Regions from separate parts of the Lysinibacillus sp. JNUCC-52 genome, predicted to be linked through region 3. Evidence: a T-box and tRNA genes for the amino acid it is inferred to sense, from the RefSeq annotation. Region 3 holds a T-box; the other regions hold tRNA genes.
What was found. A T-box is a leader RNA that pairs with one kind of tRNA and senses whether it is charged. The one in region 3 lies ahead of leuS (leucine--tRNA ligase), so its partner is inferred to be a tRNA-Leu.
Positions count from the first base shown of each region.

Region 1: it encodes a tRNA-Leu, which carries the amino acid that the T-box ahead of leuS (leucine--tRNA ligase) is inferred to sense. The anticodon was not compared.
Region 2: it encodes a tRNA-Leu, which carries the amino acid that the T-box ahead of leuS (leucine--tRNA ligase) is inferred to sense. The anticodon was not compared.

Region 1 covers NZ_CP065546.1:3,475,672-3,480,233, reverse strand. The annotation lists gene JNUCC52_RS17220 (S-layer homology domain-containing protein) at 1-555, opposite strand, end outside; gene JNUCC52_RS17215 (VOC family protein) at 769-1,119, opposite strand; gene JNUCC52_RS17210 (hypothetical protein) at 1,121-1,306, opposite strand; tRNA gene JNUCC52_RS17205 (tRNA-Leu) at 1,466-1,546, opposite strand; tRNA gene JNUCC52_RS17200 (tRNA-Cys) at 1,598-1,671, opposite strand; tRNA gene JNUCC52_RS17195 (tRNA-Gly) at 1,679-1,753, opposite strand; tRNA gene JNUCC52_RS17190 (tRNA-Gln) at 1,759-1,833, opposite strand; tRNA gene JNUCC52_RS17185 (tRNA-His) at 1,838-1,913, opposite strand; tRNA gene JNUCC52_RS17180 (tRNA-His) at 1,956-2,031, opposite strand; tRNA gene JNUCC52_RS17175 (tRNA-Trp) at 2,044-2,117, opposite strand; tRNA gene JNUCC52_RS17170 (tRNA-Tyr) at 2,131-2,214, opposite strand; tRNA gene JNUCC52_RS17165 (tRNA-Thr) at 2,224-2,299, opposite strand; tRNA gene JNUCC52_RS17160 (tRNA-Phe) at 2,310-2,382, opposite strand; tRNA gene JNUCC52_RS17155 (tRNA-Asp) at 2,402-2,477, opposite strand; tRNA gene JNUCC52_RS17150 (tRNA-Met) at 2,484-2,558, opposite strand; tRNA gene JNUCC52_RS17145 (tRNA-Val) at 2,584-2,659, opposite strand; tRNA gene JNUCC52_RS17140 (tRNA-Glu) at 2,680-2,754, opposite strand; tRNA gene JNUCC52_RS17135 (tRNA-Ser) at 2,778-2,869, opposite strand; tRNA gene JNUCC52_RS17130 (tRNA-Asn) at 2,875-2,951, opposite strand; rRNA gene rrf (5S ribosomal RNA) at 2,970-3,085, opposite strand; rRNA gene JNUCC52_RS17120 (23S ribosomal RNA) at 3,202-4,562, opposite strand, start outside.
Region 2 covers NZ_CP065546.1:2,529,863-2,534,424, reverse strand. The annotation lists rRNA gene JNUCC52_RS12585 (23S ribosomal RNA) at 1-1,812, shown strand, start outside; rRNA gene rrf (5S ribosomal RNA) at 1,882-1,997, shown strand; tRNA gene JNUCC52_RS12575 (tRNA-Val) at 2,011-2,086, shown strand; tRNA gene JNUCC52_RS12570 (tRNA-Met) at 2,112-2,186, shown strand; tRNA gene JNUCC52_RS12565 (tRNA-Asp) at 2,193-2,265, shown strand; tRNA gene JNUCC52_RS12560 (tRNA-Thr) at 2,278-2,350, shown strand; tRNA gene JNUCC52_RS12555 (tRNA-Tyr) at 2,360-2,443, shown strand; tRNA gene JNUCC52_RS12550 (tRNA-Trp) at 2,456-2,529, shown strand; tRNA gene JNUCC52_RS12545 (tRNA-His) at 2,567-2,642, shown strand; tRNA gene JNUCC52_RS12540 (tRNA-Gln) at 2,655-2,729, shown strand; tRNA gene JNUCC52_RS12535 (tRNA-Lys) at 2,751-2,823, shown strand; tRNA gene JNUCC52_RS12530 (tRNA-Leu) at 2,832-2,916, shown strand; tRNA gene JNUCC52_RS12525 (tRNA-Gly) at 2,970-3,044, shown strand; tRNA gene JNUCC52_RS12520 (tRNA-Leu) at 3,050-3,138, shown strand; tRNA gene JNUCC52_RS12515 (tRNA-Arg) at 3,154-3,230, shown strand; tRNA gene JNUCC52_RS12510 (tRNA-Pro) at 3,254-3,330, shown strand; tRNA gene JNUCC52_RS12505 (tRNA-Ala) at 3,344-3,419, shown strand; tRNA gene JNUCC52_RS12500 (tRNA-Ser) at 3,431-3,523, shown strand; tRNA gene JNUCC52_RS12495 (tRNA-Phe) at 3,536-3,611, shown strand; tRNA gene JNUCC52_RS12490 (tRNA-Gly) at 3,615-3,688, shown strand; tRNA gene JNUCC52_RS12485 (tRNA-Ile) at 3,693-3,766, shown strand; tRNA gene JNUCC52_RS12480 (tRNA-Asn) at 3,779-3,855, shown strand; tRNA gene JNUCC52_RS12475 (tRNA-Glu) at 3,857-3,928, shown strand; gene JNUCC52_RS12470 (nitric oxide synthase oxygenase) at 4,149-4,562, shown strand, end outside.
Region 3 covers NZ_CP065546.1:3,840,493-3,845,054, reverse strand. The annotation lists gene leuS (leucine--tRNA ligase) at 1-2,219, opposite strand, end outside; T-box leader at 2,311-2,523, opposite strand; gene JNUCC52_RS19085 (transposase) at 2,775-3,338, shown strand; gene JNUCC52_RS19080 (SulP family inorganic anion transporter) at 3,384-4,562, opposite strand, start outside.

The DNA of each region.
Region 1 (4,562 bases), 360 kb from region 3:
ATGCGCACGTGTTAACGGCAATTTTGGTTTAAATGAACCATCCTGATAACCGCTCGTAATATTATTATTCGCTACCGCTAATATTTCCTTATAGCCTGGCGTCTTCTCTGTAACGTCTGTAAAATAATAAGGGCTCGCTCCCTTTAATTTAAATGCACGTTGCAAAACAACAGCCATATCTGCTCTCGTCAGCGTCCCATTCGGATTAAATTTTTTCGTTGCCTCAAATATCCCCGCATTTTGGGTAGCAGCGATTTCTTTATAATAGATATGTGAAGTCGGCACATCTTGATACTTTGGATTTTTAACATTCGTCGTTTTCAACCCTACCGCACGAGTTAACATGACAGCTACCTGTGCCCTAGTTACATAGTCATTTGGTTTGAAAGTGCCATTAGGATAACCTTTAATAATCCCCCGCTCAACTAAGTAATCTATTTCGGTACTTAACGTATTATCAGATGACACATCTTTAAAACTAGCTGCGTATACTGGCTGAATCTGTAATAACCCAAAAATCACAACTACAATTAAGATCCTACTTATTTTCTTCATGCTATTCCCCCTATATTTACTCCCATCCTTGTTATCCTATTCATCAAGTAAAATAAATATTAACTAAAAAGATATTTTTAATAGTTTTCTTGCAATTAACACTAATCATTCCATACCCGTTTCAAAATACGCTTACACTTCTAATAGACTTCATAACTCTTGTAAAATAAAAAACCCCCTGCAACTTTGCAGAGGCGTTAAAGCTTATTCATTTTACTTATTTTGAATTAAACCAAAACCTAGTCCAGTAGGGTCTACTAAATAGGCAAGAAAAAAATCATTAAATTCCATTTTTTCTCGGACAATAGTAGCCCCATTCTCCATAGCTTTCGCAATAGAGTCATCAATCGAATCTACTTCAATTTGCACACGTACTCCATGTGGATAATCGCTTGGACCTTTACCAATTCCACCGTCAATACCATTTTGCTCGCTGGCACCTGTTGTGACAGCCCAGTAATCCCAACGAGGCTCCGCAATTTCCCATGCAAAAACTTTAGAATAAAAATTCGCTGCTTTTTCAGGATCTTGACTATTTAGTTCAAACCCTATTACTCGACCCAATTCATCTCCCCCTTTTTTCACTTGTAAAAATTAAAGAAAAATAGATGAAAGTACCTGCTAAACAAATAAGCACGATAGCAACTATTTTTTTAACCATTGCATAATCGCTAAATATATTTGTAAAGGCATCTAGAAATAAAAAAATAGCTGCTAAGAGTAGTAAAAATGATAATAGTTTATTTTTCATAAGTATTACCTCCAAACCTAACATCTAAAAATATAATAATTCTGAATATACAAACTTTATTATATCAAATACCTATTACTTTGCGCTTGTAATCTGCCATTATTTAAAAACAAAAAAGACCTCAACAAAGTTGTTGAAGTCTTTTAAATTCACTTTGGATACCGGTGGTCGGGGTCGAACCGACACTCCAAAGGAACACGATTTTGAGTCGTGCGCGTCTGCCAATTCCGCCACACCGGCATAATACTTTAGAGATAAAAAAAATCGGAGTATCCGATTAAGAAAAAAATATGGAGGCGGCAACCGGATTTGAACCGGTGATAAAGGTGTTGCAGACCTGTGCCTTACCACTTGGCTATGCCGCCATATTATTGGAGCGGAAGACGAGGTTCGAACTCGCGACCCCCACCTTGGCAAGGTGGTGTTCTACCACTGAACTACTTCCGCATAAATGGCTGGGGTACCTGGATTCGAACCAGGGCATGACGGAATCAAAATCCGTTGCCTTACCGCTTGGCTATACCCCAACAATGGGGCGACTGATGGGAATCGAACCCACGAATGCCGGAACCACAATCCGGTGCGTTAACCACTTCGCCACAATCGCCATTGCTTTATAGTTTTAATTTTAATTTTAATTTTATATTAATGGGGCGACTGATGGGAATCGAACCCACGAATGCCGGAACCACAATCCGGTGCGTTAACCACTTCGCCACAACCGCCATAAAATTAATTGGCAGGGGCAGTAGGAATCGAACCCACACCAAAGGTTTTGGAGACCTCTATTCTACCGTTGAACTATGCCCCTATTAAATAAAAACTGGTGGAGGGGGACGGATTCGAACCGCCGAACCCTAAGGAGCGGATTTACAGTCCGCCGCGTTTAGCCACTTCGCTACCCCTCCAGGAAAACATGGTGCCGGCTATAGGAATCGAACCCACGACCTACTGATTACAAGTCAGTTGCTCTACCTGCTGAGCTAAACCGGCAAAAAAACGATGGGTCAGGACGGAATCGAACCGCCGACACTTAGAGCTTCAATCTAATGCTCTACCAACTGAGCTACTGACCCATATTTATTATTTGAAAAATGGCGGTCCCGACCGGGATCGAACCGGCGATCTCCTGCGTGACAGGCAGGCATGTTAACCGCTACACCACGGGACCTTTATTTGGTTGCGGAGACAGGATTTGAACCTGTGACCTTCGGGTTATGAGCCCGACGAGCTACCACTGCTCCACCCCGCGACAATACTAATTTAATTTTATAAAATGGTGGAGGATGACGGGCTCGAACCGCCGACCCTCTGCTTGTAAGGCAGATGCTCTCCCAGCTGAGCTAATCCTCCATCTGGGTATTCGTTATAAATGGTGACCCCTACGGGATTCGAACCCGTGTTACCGCCGTGAAAGGGCGGTGTCTTAACCGCTTGACCAAGGGGCCTTACTAATTGGAATCGTAAGTGCTGGCGGAGAGTAAGGGATTTGAACCCTTGAGACAGTGTTAACCGCCTACACGATTTCCAATCGTGCTCCTTCGGCCACTCGGACAACTCTCCAAGAATGGCTCCGAAGGCAGGACTCGAACCTGCGACAACCTGATTAACAGTCAGGTGCTACTACCAACTGAGCTACTTCGGAATGATTTTATTATGTATAGCCTAGCGACGTCCTACTCTCACAGGGGGAAGCCCCCAACTACCATCGGCGCTAAAGAGCTTAACTTCCGTGTTCGGTATGGGAACGGGTGTGACCTCTTTGCCATCATCACTAGACTATTTGAAAGACATTACCTATTATAACATATAGTATTATAATTACAAGTATCTAAGAAATACTTTTTTATTCTTTCAAAACTGGATAAACGGTTCATTGAATGTTACAAACTTTTTTGGTTAAGTCCTCGATCGATTAGTATTCGTCAGCTCCATGTGTCACCACACTTCCACCTCGAACCTATCTACCTCATCGTCTTTGAGGGATCTTACTTACTTGCGTAATGGGAAATCTCATCTTGAGGGGGGCTTCATGCTTAGATGCTTTCAGCACTTATCCCGTCCACACATAGCTACCCAGCGATGCCTTTGGCAAGACAACTGGTACACCAGCGGTGTGTCCATCCCGGTCCTCTCGTACTAAGGACAGCTCCTCTCAAATTTCCTACGCCCACGACGGATAGGGACCGAACTGTCTCACGACGTTCTGAACCCAGCTCGCGTACCGCTTTAATGGGCGAACAGCCCAACCCTTGGGACCGACTACAGCCCCAGGATGCGATGAGCCGACATCGAGGTGCCAAACCTCCCCGTCGATGTGGACTCTTGGGGGAGATAAGCCTGTTATCCCCGGGGTAGCTTTTATCCGTTGAGCGATGGCCCTTCCATGCGGAACCACCGGATCACTAAGCCCGTCTTTCGACCCTGCTCGACTTGTAGGTCTCGCAGTCAAGCTCCCTTGTGCCTTTACACTCTACGAATGATTTCCAACCATTCTGAGGGAACCTTTGGGCGCCTCCGTTACCTTTTAGGAGGCGACCGCCCCAGTCAAACTGTCCGCCTGACACTGTCTCCTGCCCCGCTAAGGGGCATGGGTTAGAATTTCAATACAACCAGGGTAGTATCCCACCGACGCCTCCTTCGAAGCTGGCGCTCCGAGATCTCTGGCTCCTACCTATCCTGTACAAGTTGTACCAAAATTCAATATCAGGCTACAGTAAAGCTCCACGGGGTCTTTCCGTCCTGTCGCGGGTAACCTGCATCTTCACAGGTACTATAATTTCACCGAGTCTCTCGTTGAGACAGTGCCCAGATCGTTACGCCTTTCGTGCGGGTCGGAACTTACCCGACAAGGAATTTCGCTACCTTAGGACCGTTATAGTTACGGCCGCCGTTTACTGGGGCTTCAATTCGCAGCTTCGCTTGCGCTAACCACTCCTCTTAACCTTCCAGCACCGGGCAGGCGTCAGCCCCTATACGTCACCTTACGGTTTTGCAGAGACCTGTGTTTTTGCTAAACAGTCGCCTGGGCCTATTCACTGCGGCTCTCGTGCGCTTGCACGCTCAAGAGCACCCCTTCTCCCGAAGTTACGGGGTCATTTTGCCGAGTTCCTTAACGAGAGTTCTCTCGCACACCTTAGGATTCTCTCCTCGACTACCTGTGTCGGTTTGCGGTACGGGCACCTCTCACCTCGATAGAGGCTTTTCTTGGCAGTGTGAAATCAGGAACTTCGTCCATACGGACTCGCCATCACAG
Region 2 (4,562 bases), 1.3 Mb from region 3:
GCAGCCATCATTTAAAGAGTGCGTAATAGCTCACTGGTCGAGTGACGCTGCGCCGAAAATGTATCGGGGCTAAACGATTCACCGAAGCTGTGGATTGACATCTACGATGTCAGTGGTAGGAGAGCGTTCTAAGTGCGTTGAAGTCAGACCGGAAGGACTGGTGGAGCGCTTAGAAGTGAGAATGCCGGTATGAGTAGCGAAAGACGGGTGAGAATCCCGTCCACCGTATGACTAAGGTTTCCTGAGGAAGGCTCGTCCGCTCAGGGTTAGTCGGGACCTAAGCCGAGGCCGATAGGCGTAGGCGATGGACAACAGGTTGATATTCCTGTACCACCTCCTCACCGTTTGAGAAATGGGGGGACGCAGTAGGATAGGGTAAGCGCGCCGTTGGTTGTGCGCGTCCAAGCAGTAAGGCGTGTGTGTAGGCAAATCCGCACACTGTAACGTTGAGCTGTGATGGCGAGTCCGTATGGACGAAGTTCCTGATTTCACACTGCCAAGAAAAGCCTCTATCGAGGTGAGAGGTGCCCGTACCGCAAACCGACACAGGTAGTCGAGGAGAGAATCCTAAGGTGTGCGAGAGAACTCTCGTTAAGGAACTCGGCAAAATGACCCCGTAACTTCGGGAGAAGGGGTGCTCTTGAGCGTGCAAGCGCACGAGAGCCGCAGTGAATAGGCCCAGGCGACTGTTTAGCAAAAACACAGGTCTCTGCAAAACCGTAAGGTGACGTATAGGGGCTGACGCCTGCCCGGTGCTGGAAGGTTAAGAGGAGTGGTTAGCGCAAGCGAAGCTGCGAATTGAAGCCCCAGTAAACGGCGGCCGTAACTATAACGGTCCTAAGGTAGCGAAATTCCTTGTCGGGTAAGTTCCGACCCGCACGAAAGGCGTAACGATCTGGGCACTGTCTCAACGAGAGACTCGGTGAAATTATAGTACCTGTGAAGATGCAGGTTACCCGCGACAGGACGGAAAGACCCCGTGGAGCTTTACTGTAGCCTGATATTGAATTTTGGTACAACTTGTACAGGATAGGTAGGAGCCAGAGATCTCGGAGCGCCAGCTTCGAAGGAGGCGTCGGTGGGATACTACCCTGGTTGTATTGAAATTCTAACCCATGCCCCTTAGCGGGGCAGGAGACAGTGTCAGGCGGACAGTTTGACTGGGGCGGTCGCCTCCTAAAAGGTAACGGAGGCGCCCAAAGGTTCCCTCAGAATGGTTGGAAATCATTCGTAGAGTGTAAAGGCACAAGGGAGCTTGACTGCGAGACCTACAAGTCGAGCAGGGTCGAAAGACGGGCTTAGTGATCCGGTGGTTCCGCATGGAAGGGCCATCGCTCAACGGATAAAAGCTACCCCGGGGATAACAGGCTTATCTCCCCCAAGAGTCCACATCGACGGGGAGGTTTGGCACCTCGATGTCGGCTCATCGCATCCTGGGGCTGTAGTCGGTCCCAAGGGTTGGGCTGTTCGCCCATTAAAGCGGTACGCGAGCTGGGTTCAGAACGTCGTGAGACAGTTCGGTCCCTATCCGTCGTGGGCGTAGGAAATTTGAGAGGAGCTGTCCTTAGTACGAGAGGACCGGGATGGACACACCGCTGGTGTACCAGTTGTCTTGCCAAAGGCATCGCTGGGTAGCTATGTGTGGACGGGATAAGTGCTGAAAGCATCTAAGCATGAAGCCCCCCTCAAGATGAGATTTCCCATTACGCAAGTAAGTAAGATCCCTCAAAGACGATGAGGTAGATAGGTTCGAGGTGGAAGTGTGGTGACACATGGAGCTGACGAATACTAATCGATCGAGGACTTAACCAAAAAAAGTTTGAAACATTCAATGAAACGTTTATCCAGTTTTGAGAGAATAAGTTCTTTCAACTGAATAAGTGAAGTGATGATGGCAAAGAGGTCACACCCGTTCCCATACCGAACACGGAAGTTAAGCTCTTTAGCGCCGATGGTAGTTGGGGGCTTCCCCCTGTGAGAGTAGGACGTCGCTTCGCTTGTTTTTTATGTGGAGGATTAGCTCAGCTGGGAGAGCATCTGCCTTACAAGCAGAGGGTCGGCGGTTCGAGCCCGTCATCCTCCACCATTTTAATATCAAAGTATTATATTGTCGCGGGGTGGAGCAGTGGTAGCTCGTCGGGCTCATAACCCGAAGGTCACAGGTTCAAATCCTGTCTCCGCAACCAAATTATGGTCCCGTGGTGTAGCGGTTAACATGCCTGCCTGTCACGCAGGAGATCGCCGGTTCGATCCCGGTCGGGACCGTCTTTTTTATTTGCCGGTGTAGCTCAGTTGGTAGAGCAACTGACTTGTAATCAGTAGGTCGTGGGTTCGACTCCTATCGCCGGCATCAGCCCTTGGAGGGGTAGCGAAGTGGCTAAACGCGGCGGACTGTAAATCCGCTCCTTAGGGTTCGGCGGTTCGAATCCGTCCCCCTCCACCAGTTTTTTATTTTAGGGGCATAGTTCAACGGTAGAATAGAGGTCTCCAAAACCTTTGGTGTGGGTTCGATTCCTACTGCCCCTGCCAAATTTTTTTAGATTAAACTACTGTTATAGTTCATATGGCGGTTGTGGCGAAGTGGTTAACGCATCGGATTGTGGTTCCGACATTCGTGGGTTCGATTCCCATCAGTCGCCCCATATAATTAATATTGGGGTATAGCCAAGCGGTAAGGCAACGGATTTTGATTCCGTCATGCCTAGGTTCGAATCCTAGTACCCCAGCCATTTTTCATTTATTAATAATATGAGCCATTAGCTCAGTTGGTAGAGCATCTGACTTTTAATCAGAGGGTCGAAGGTTCGAGTCCTTCATGGCTCATCATATTTGCGGGTGTGGCGGAATTGGCAGACGCACTAGACTTAGGATCTAGCGCCGCAAGGCGTGGGGGTTCGACTCCCTTCACCCGCACCATTTATTTTATTTACAAATTACATAATTGCCAGGATAAATAATCTTATGCACATGCGGAAGTAGTTCAGTGGTAGAACACCACCTTGCCAAGGTGGGGGTCGCGAGTTCGAACCTCGTCTTCCGCTCCAAATGTGCCGGGGTGGCGGAACTGGCAGACGCACAGGACTTAAAATCCTGCGGTAGGTGACTACCGTGCCGGTTCGATTCCGGCCCTCGGCACCATTTTTTAAATATTAAGCGCCCGTAGCTCAATTGGATAGAGCGTCTGACTACGGATCAGAAGGTTGTGGGTTCGACTCCTGCCGGGCGCGCCATAAAAAGATAAGATAGACAGTAACGGAATGTAGCTCAGCTTGGTAGAGCACTTGGTTTGGGACCAAGGGGTCGTAGGTTCGAATCCTGTCATTCCGACCATCTTTTAAAATTTGGGGCCTTAGCTCAGCTGGGAGAGCGCCTGCCTTGCACGCAGGAGGTCAGCGGTTCGATCCCGCTAGGCTCCACCATATTTATTTCCGGAGGTATACCCAAGTCTGGCTGAAGGGATCGGTCTTGAAAACCGACAGGCGGGTAACACCGCGCGGGGGTTCGAATCCCTCTACCTCCTCCATTTTCTTTTTTCGGGTCAGTAGCTCAGTTGGTAGAGCATTAGATTGAAGCTCTAAGTGTCGGCGGTTCGATTCCGTCCTGACCCACCATATGCGGGTGTAGTTTAATGGTAAAACCTCAGCCTTCCAAGCTGATGTCGTGAGTTCGATTCTCATCACCCGCTCCAAAGAGGGCCTATAGCTCAGCTGGTTAGAGCGCACGCCTGATAAGCGTGAGGTCGATGGTTCGAGTCCATTTAGGCCCATTAAAAAATTATTCCGAAGTAGCTCAGTTGGTAGTAGCACCTGACTGTTAATCAGGTTGTCGCAGGTTCGAGTCCTGCCTTCGGAGCCATGGCCCCTTGGTCAAGCGGTTAAGACACCGCCCTTTCACGGCGGTAACACGGGTTCGAATCCCGTAGGGGTCATCTAGTAAAGCATGTAGCATATTGTTGCTACATGCTTTTTCTTTGTAATTTTTTAAGCTATTCATTTAGTTTTTATAAAATTTTGATGGAGAATTTTTGACTATTGATTTAAATTTGAACAAAGTATTTCATATATAAAAGATGTATGTTTTCTAATGAATTTTTTCATGGAGAATTTATTTCTATTCATCTAATATGAGGGTAGATGGAGGAAAACGACATGAAACTACAAGAGATACAACGTTTTTTAACACTTTATCAAATGGAGCAAAATGAGTCTGCACAATGGCTAACAAATAGATTACAGCAAGTTGAAAATGAAGGACAATATATTCCTTCAACAGAGGAGCTTACTTTTGGTGCACGAGTAGCTTGGCGTAATAGTAATAAATGTATCGGGAGATTATTTTGGCAGTCACTTCATGTTGAGGATGCCCGTGATGTTTTAGATGAGCAAGGGATATTTGAGAAGTTGTTATGTCATATTCAATATGCGACAAATGGTGGTAAAATTCGGCCAACAATAACGGTATTTGCATCTGGTAGAGTAAAGATTTGGAATCATCAGTTGATCCGTTATGCAGGCTATGAGACGGAAGCTGGCATTGTTGGTGACCCACATTCTGTACCATTT
Region 3 (4,562 bases):
AGTTTAGACTCGTCGTATGCTGGCCATTGTTCGTAAGATAATGTTGCATCATGACCTAACAGCTGCCATAGCTCCTCTGCGACATGTGGTGCAATTGGTGCTAGCATTTTTACAAATCCTTCAGCGTAAGCCGTAGGAAGTACTTCTGCTTTGTAGCAATCATTAATGAATACCATCATTTGTGAAATAGCTGTATTGAAACGAATACCTTCATAGTCTTCTGTTACTTTTTTCACTGTTTGGTGATATGACTTTTCTAGGAACTTATCGTCTGAATGTTGAACTTTCACTGATAATGTGCCGTCTTCCTCATTAACAAATAAACGCCAAATACGATCTAAGAATCGACGAGCACCATCTAAGCCATTCGTAGACCATGCAACGGAAGCTTCTAATGGACCCATGAACATTTCATAAAGGCGAAGTGTATCTGCACCATGAGACTCAATAATCTCATCTGGGTTCACGACATTACCTTTTGATTTAGACATTTTTTCATTACCTTCACCAAGAATCATGCCTTGGTTAAATAATTTTTGGAATGGTTCTTTCGTGTGAACTACACCTAGGTCATACAGTACTTTGTGCCAGAAGCGTGCGTATAGTAAGTGCAATACTGCATGCTCTGCTCCTCCAATATAAATATCGACTGGTAACCAACGTTTTAATAACTCAGGATCAGCAATCGCTTCTGTATTGTTCGGATCAATATAACGTAAGAAGTACCAGCTAGACCCTGCCCATTGAGGCATTGTATTTGTTTCACGGCGACCTTTCATACCTGTTTCAGGATTTACAACATTTACCCAATCAGTAATATTAGCTAATGGTGATTCACCTGTTCCTGATGGACGAATATTATCTGTTTTCGGAAGCATTAAAGGTAATTCTGCTTCTGGTACTGGAGTTGTTGTGCCATCTTCCCAGTGAATCATTGGAATTGGCTCTCCCCAATAACGTTGACGAGAGAATAACCAGTCACGTAGACGATAAGATATTTTTTTCTCACCTACACCTTTTTCTTCTAACCATTCAATCGTTTTCGCAATACCATCTGCTTTGTTTAAACCATCAAGGAAGTCCGAGTTAATGTGCTGACCGTCACCTGTGAACGCTTCGTTGTCGATGTCGCCACCTTCAAGCACAGCTACGATGTCTAAGCCAAACTCTTTAGCGAATTCATAATCACGTTCGTCATGAGCAGGAACAGCCATAATAGCACCAGTGCCGTACGTCGCTAATACATAATCAGCAATCCAGATCGGCATTTTTTTACCGTTAATAGGATTCACTGCGTACGCTCCAGTAAATACACCTGTTTTTTCTTTAGCTAAATCAGTACGTTCTAAGTCTGATTTCATTTTTACTTTTTCAAGATACGCCTCTACAGCAGCTTGTTGTTCAGCTGTTGTAATTTCAGCCACTAGTTTATGTTCAGGCGCAAGTACTGTATAAGTAGCACCGAATAACGTATCAGGACGTGTAGTAAATACCGTAAAGTTTTTATCTGTTCCTTCAATGCCAAAAGTTACTTCAGCACCTTCAGAGCGTCCAATCCAGTTACGTTGCATATCTTTAATCGATTCTGGCCAATCAACTTCTTCTAAATCATCGATTAGACGATCCGCATAGGCAGTAATTTTCAGCATCCATTGTTTCATTGGGCGACGTTCTACTGGATGTCCTCCACGCTCTGATTTTCCATCAATGACTTCTTCATTGGCAAGCACTGTTCCTAATGCAGGGCACCAGTTTACAGCCACTTCATCTACATACGCTAAGCCTTTTTTATATAATTGAATGAAAATCCATTGTGTCCATTTGTAATAGTCAGGATCTGTTGTGTTGATTTCACGATCCCAATCATAGCTAAATCCTAGCTCTTGAATTTGACGCTTAAATGTTGCAATATTTTTTGCTGTAAATTCTGCTGGATCATTTCCTGTATCTAAAGCATATTGCTCTGCAGGTAAACCGAATGCATCCCATCCCATTGGATGTAAAACATTAAAGCCTTGCATACGTTTGAAACGTGAAAGGATATCAGTTGCTGTATACCCTTCTGGATGCCCTACGTGAAGTCCCGCTCCTGATGGATATGGGAACATATCAAGTGCATAAAATTTCGGTTTATCCGTTTCATTTTCTGTTTTGAATGTTTTGTTGACATCCCAATATTGCTGCCACTTTTTTTCAACTTGTTGATGATTAAAGCTCATACTATTTCCTCCTTATATATGTTCAATACCACTTATCGTAAGAATTGACAAAATATTTAAAAAATAAAAAAACTCGCCCCTTCCTTTGTCAGAAAGGGACGAGAGCATTCTTATCTCCCGCGGTACCACCCAAATTAGTGATTACACTCGGCTCAAGCTTCCTTAACGCGGAAATGACGGCACACATAACACTTATGTACGCAGACTCAGCAGGCGAGTTCAATTTGCATCCCTACTAGCTTCCACCAACCGCTAGCTCTCTAAAAAGAACCACAAATTTACTATTCCTCATCATTGTCTTTACATGTATTGCATTTATTCTAATGGAAAGTGCATAAAAGCACAAGCCTCTTTTTATCGGTGCCTGACACGCACACAATTCTCACACAATTAGCTAAAAAAATTATTTCCTATGATTTTTGGATAGCGTTGTAAAATTCCAGCCTTTTTTCGCTAAAAAAATTAAAATATTAGGTATTTTAGTGATTTTTGTACATTTGACGTTATTGATCTTCATTTTTATGCTAAAGAAAACGACAAAGGAGGTAGTATTGTGTGCCAAGAAAAAAACGACTTTGGTCTCCACATCATTATAATCACGTCGTTATGCGTGGTAACAATCGTCAAATGATTTTTTTGAATGTTGCTGATTACGATGCTTTTTTTCGTATACTGCAATATGCTTATCAAAAACACACTTTTAGCATTGTCGCTTATTGCCTTATGTCTAACCACTACCATCTTCTGATTCAGTCAAAGGATGTTCCACTAGGGAAATTGATGGCGATCATCAATTGGCGTTACAGTAATTACTTTAAAAAGAAATATCAATATTGCGGTCATCTGTACGAGAGTCGCTACTTTGCAGATCTTGTTCCCTCACAACTAGATATGCTCAGTGTTAGCCGCTATATCCACCGCAATCCTATTTCAACAGCTCCACCTATTGTTGACAACATGGAGGATTATCCATATAGCTCCTATCATCACTATAAACATAATACATCACCAGATTACCCATTTCTTAATACGAGTATTCTCAAAAATTGTATACTTCAAACCTCACAGTTTCACTCTCCATGCTATTGTCAATATTGCGAGGTTCAACAAAACGAGTAATTGTTTTTGCAACACAAACTAAAAAAAGCTCCACATGAAAATTCATCATGTGGAGCTTTTATTCAAACCAACTTCAATTGTCAGAATTTTTTCTGTGCCTGTCACTCGAGGGTCGCTTGAGGAAAGGTCTACACATTCACGGAAGGCAAAATGTTTGCATCCGTAGCATTTGTTCATATCCAAATCCTTCAATGCCCTGTTAATAGCATCGCCTGTATGTTCATAGAAATTATCTTTTCCAATTTGATCGTATAGACCATTTCGTAACAGTGCCCCTTTTAATTCTTCATGGATACCCGTTACTAACACAGTGCCACCTTGCATTTTAAAGCTTTCAACAATATTGCTAAAATAGGACTCCCCAGTAGAATCCATAAAAGGCACTTTACTCATACGCAAAATTAAAACTTTTGGATGAACTTGCATTGAATGTAGCAATGTTTGCTCAAATGTTTGTGCTGCACCAAAAAATAACGGTCCTTCAATTGAATAAATACTAATTTGAGGGCAATCATGCTTTTGATTGACAACATGCGGCTGTACTTTGCCATTGTTTTTTGTATGGTCTGGTAAAACCTTATCTACAACCAACTTTTCACTCATTCGTTTAACAAATAACACAACTGCCAAACCAAGTCCTACTTCTACAGCTACCGTTAGGCTAGTGAAAACCGTAAGTAAAAATGTAATCATTAAAACGAGCGAATCTCCTGATTTCGCTTTCACAATATGTGCGAAATGCTTCCGTTCACTCATATTCCACGCAACGACCATCAAAATTGGTGCCATACTAGCTAACGGAATATGCGATGCAAAAGGTGCCAATAACAACAGCGTTACTAATACAAAAACACCATGAATAATACCTGACATCGGGGATGTTGCACCCGTTTTTATATTTGTTGCCGTACGCGCAATGGCCCCTGTAGCAGGAATTCCACCAAATAAAGGTGTAATGATATTCGCTATGCCCTGCCCTACTAGCTCACGATTGCTATTATGCTTACTATTTGTCATACCATCCGCAACGACCGCCGATAAAAGAGATTCAATCCCCCCCAACATAGCGATGACAAATGCTGGCCCTATTAATAATTGCAATCGCTCTAACGTAATTTCAGGTATTTTAATCTCTGGTAATGTATTTGGTATTTGACCGTAAGCTGTAGCAATTGTTGCAACTTGTCCCGAAAAAAAGAAGCTAGCAACAAGCGTCGAAACTAC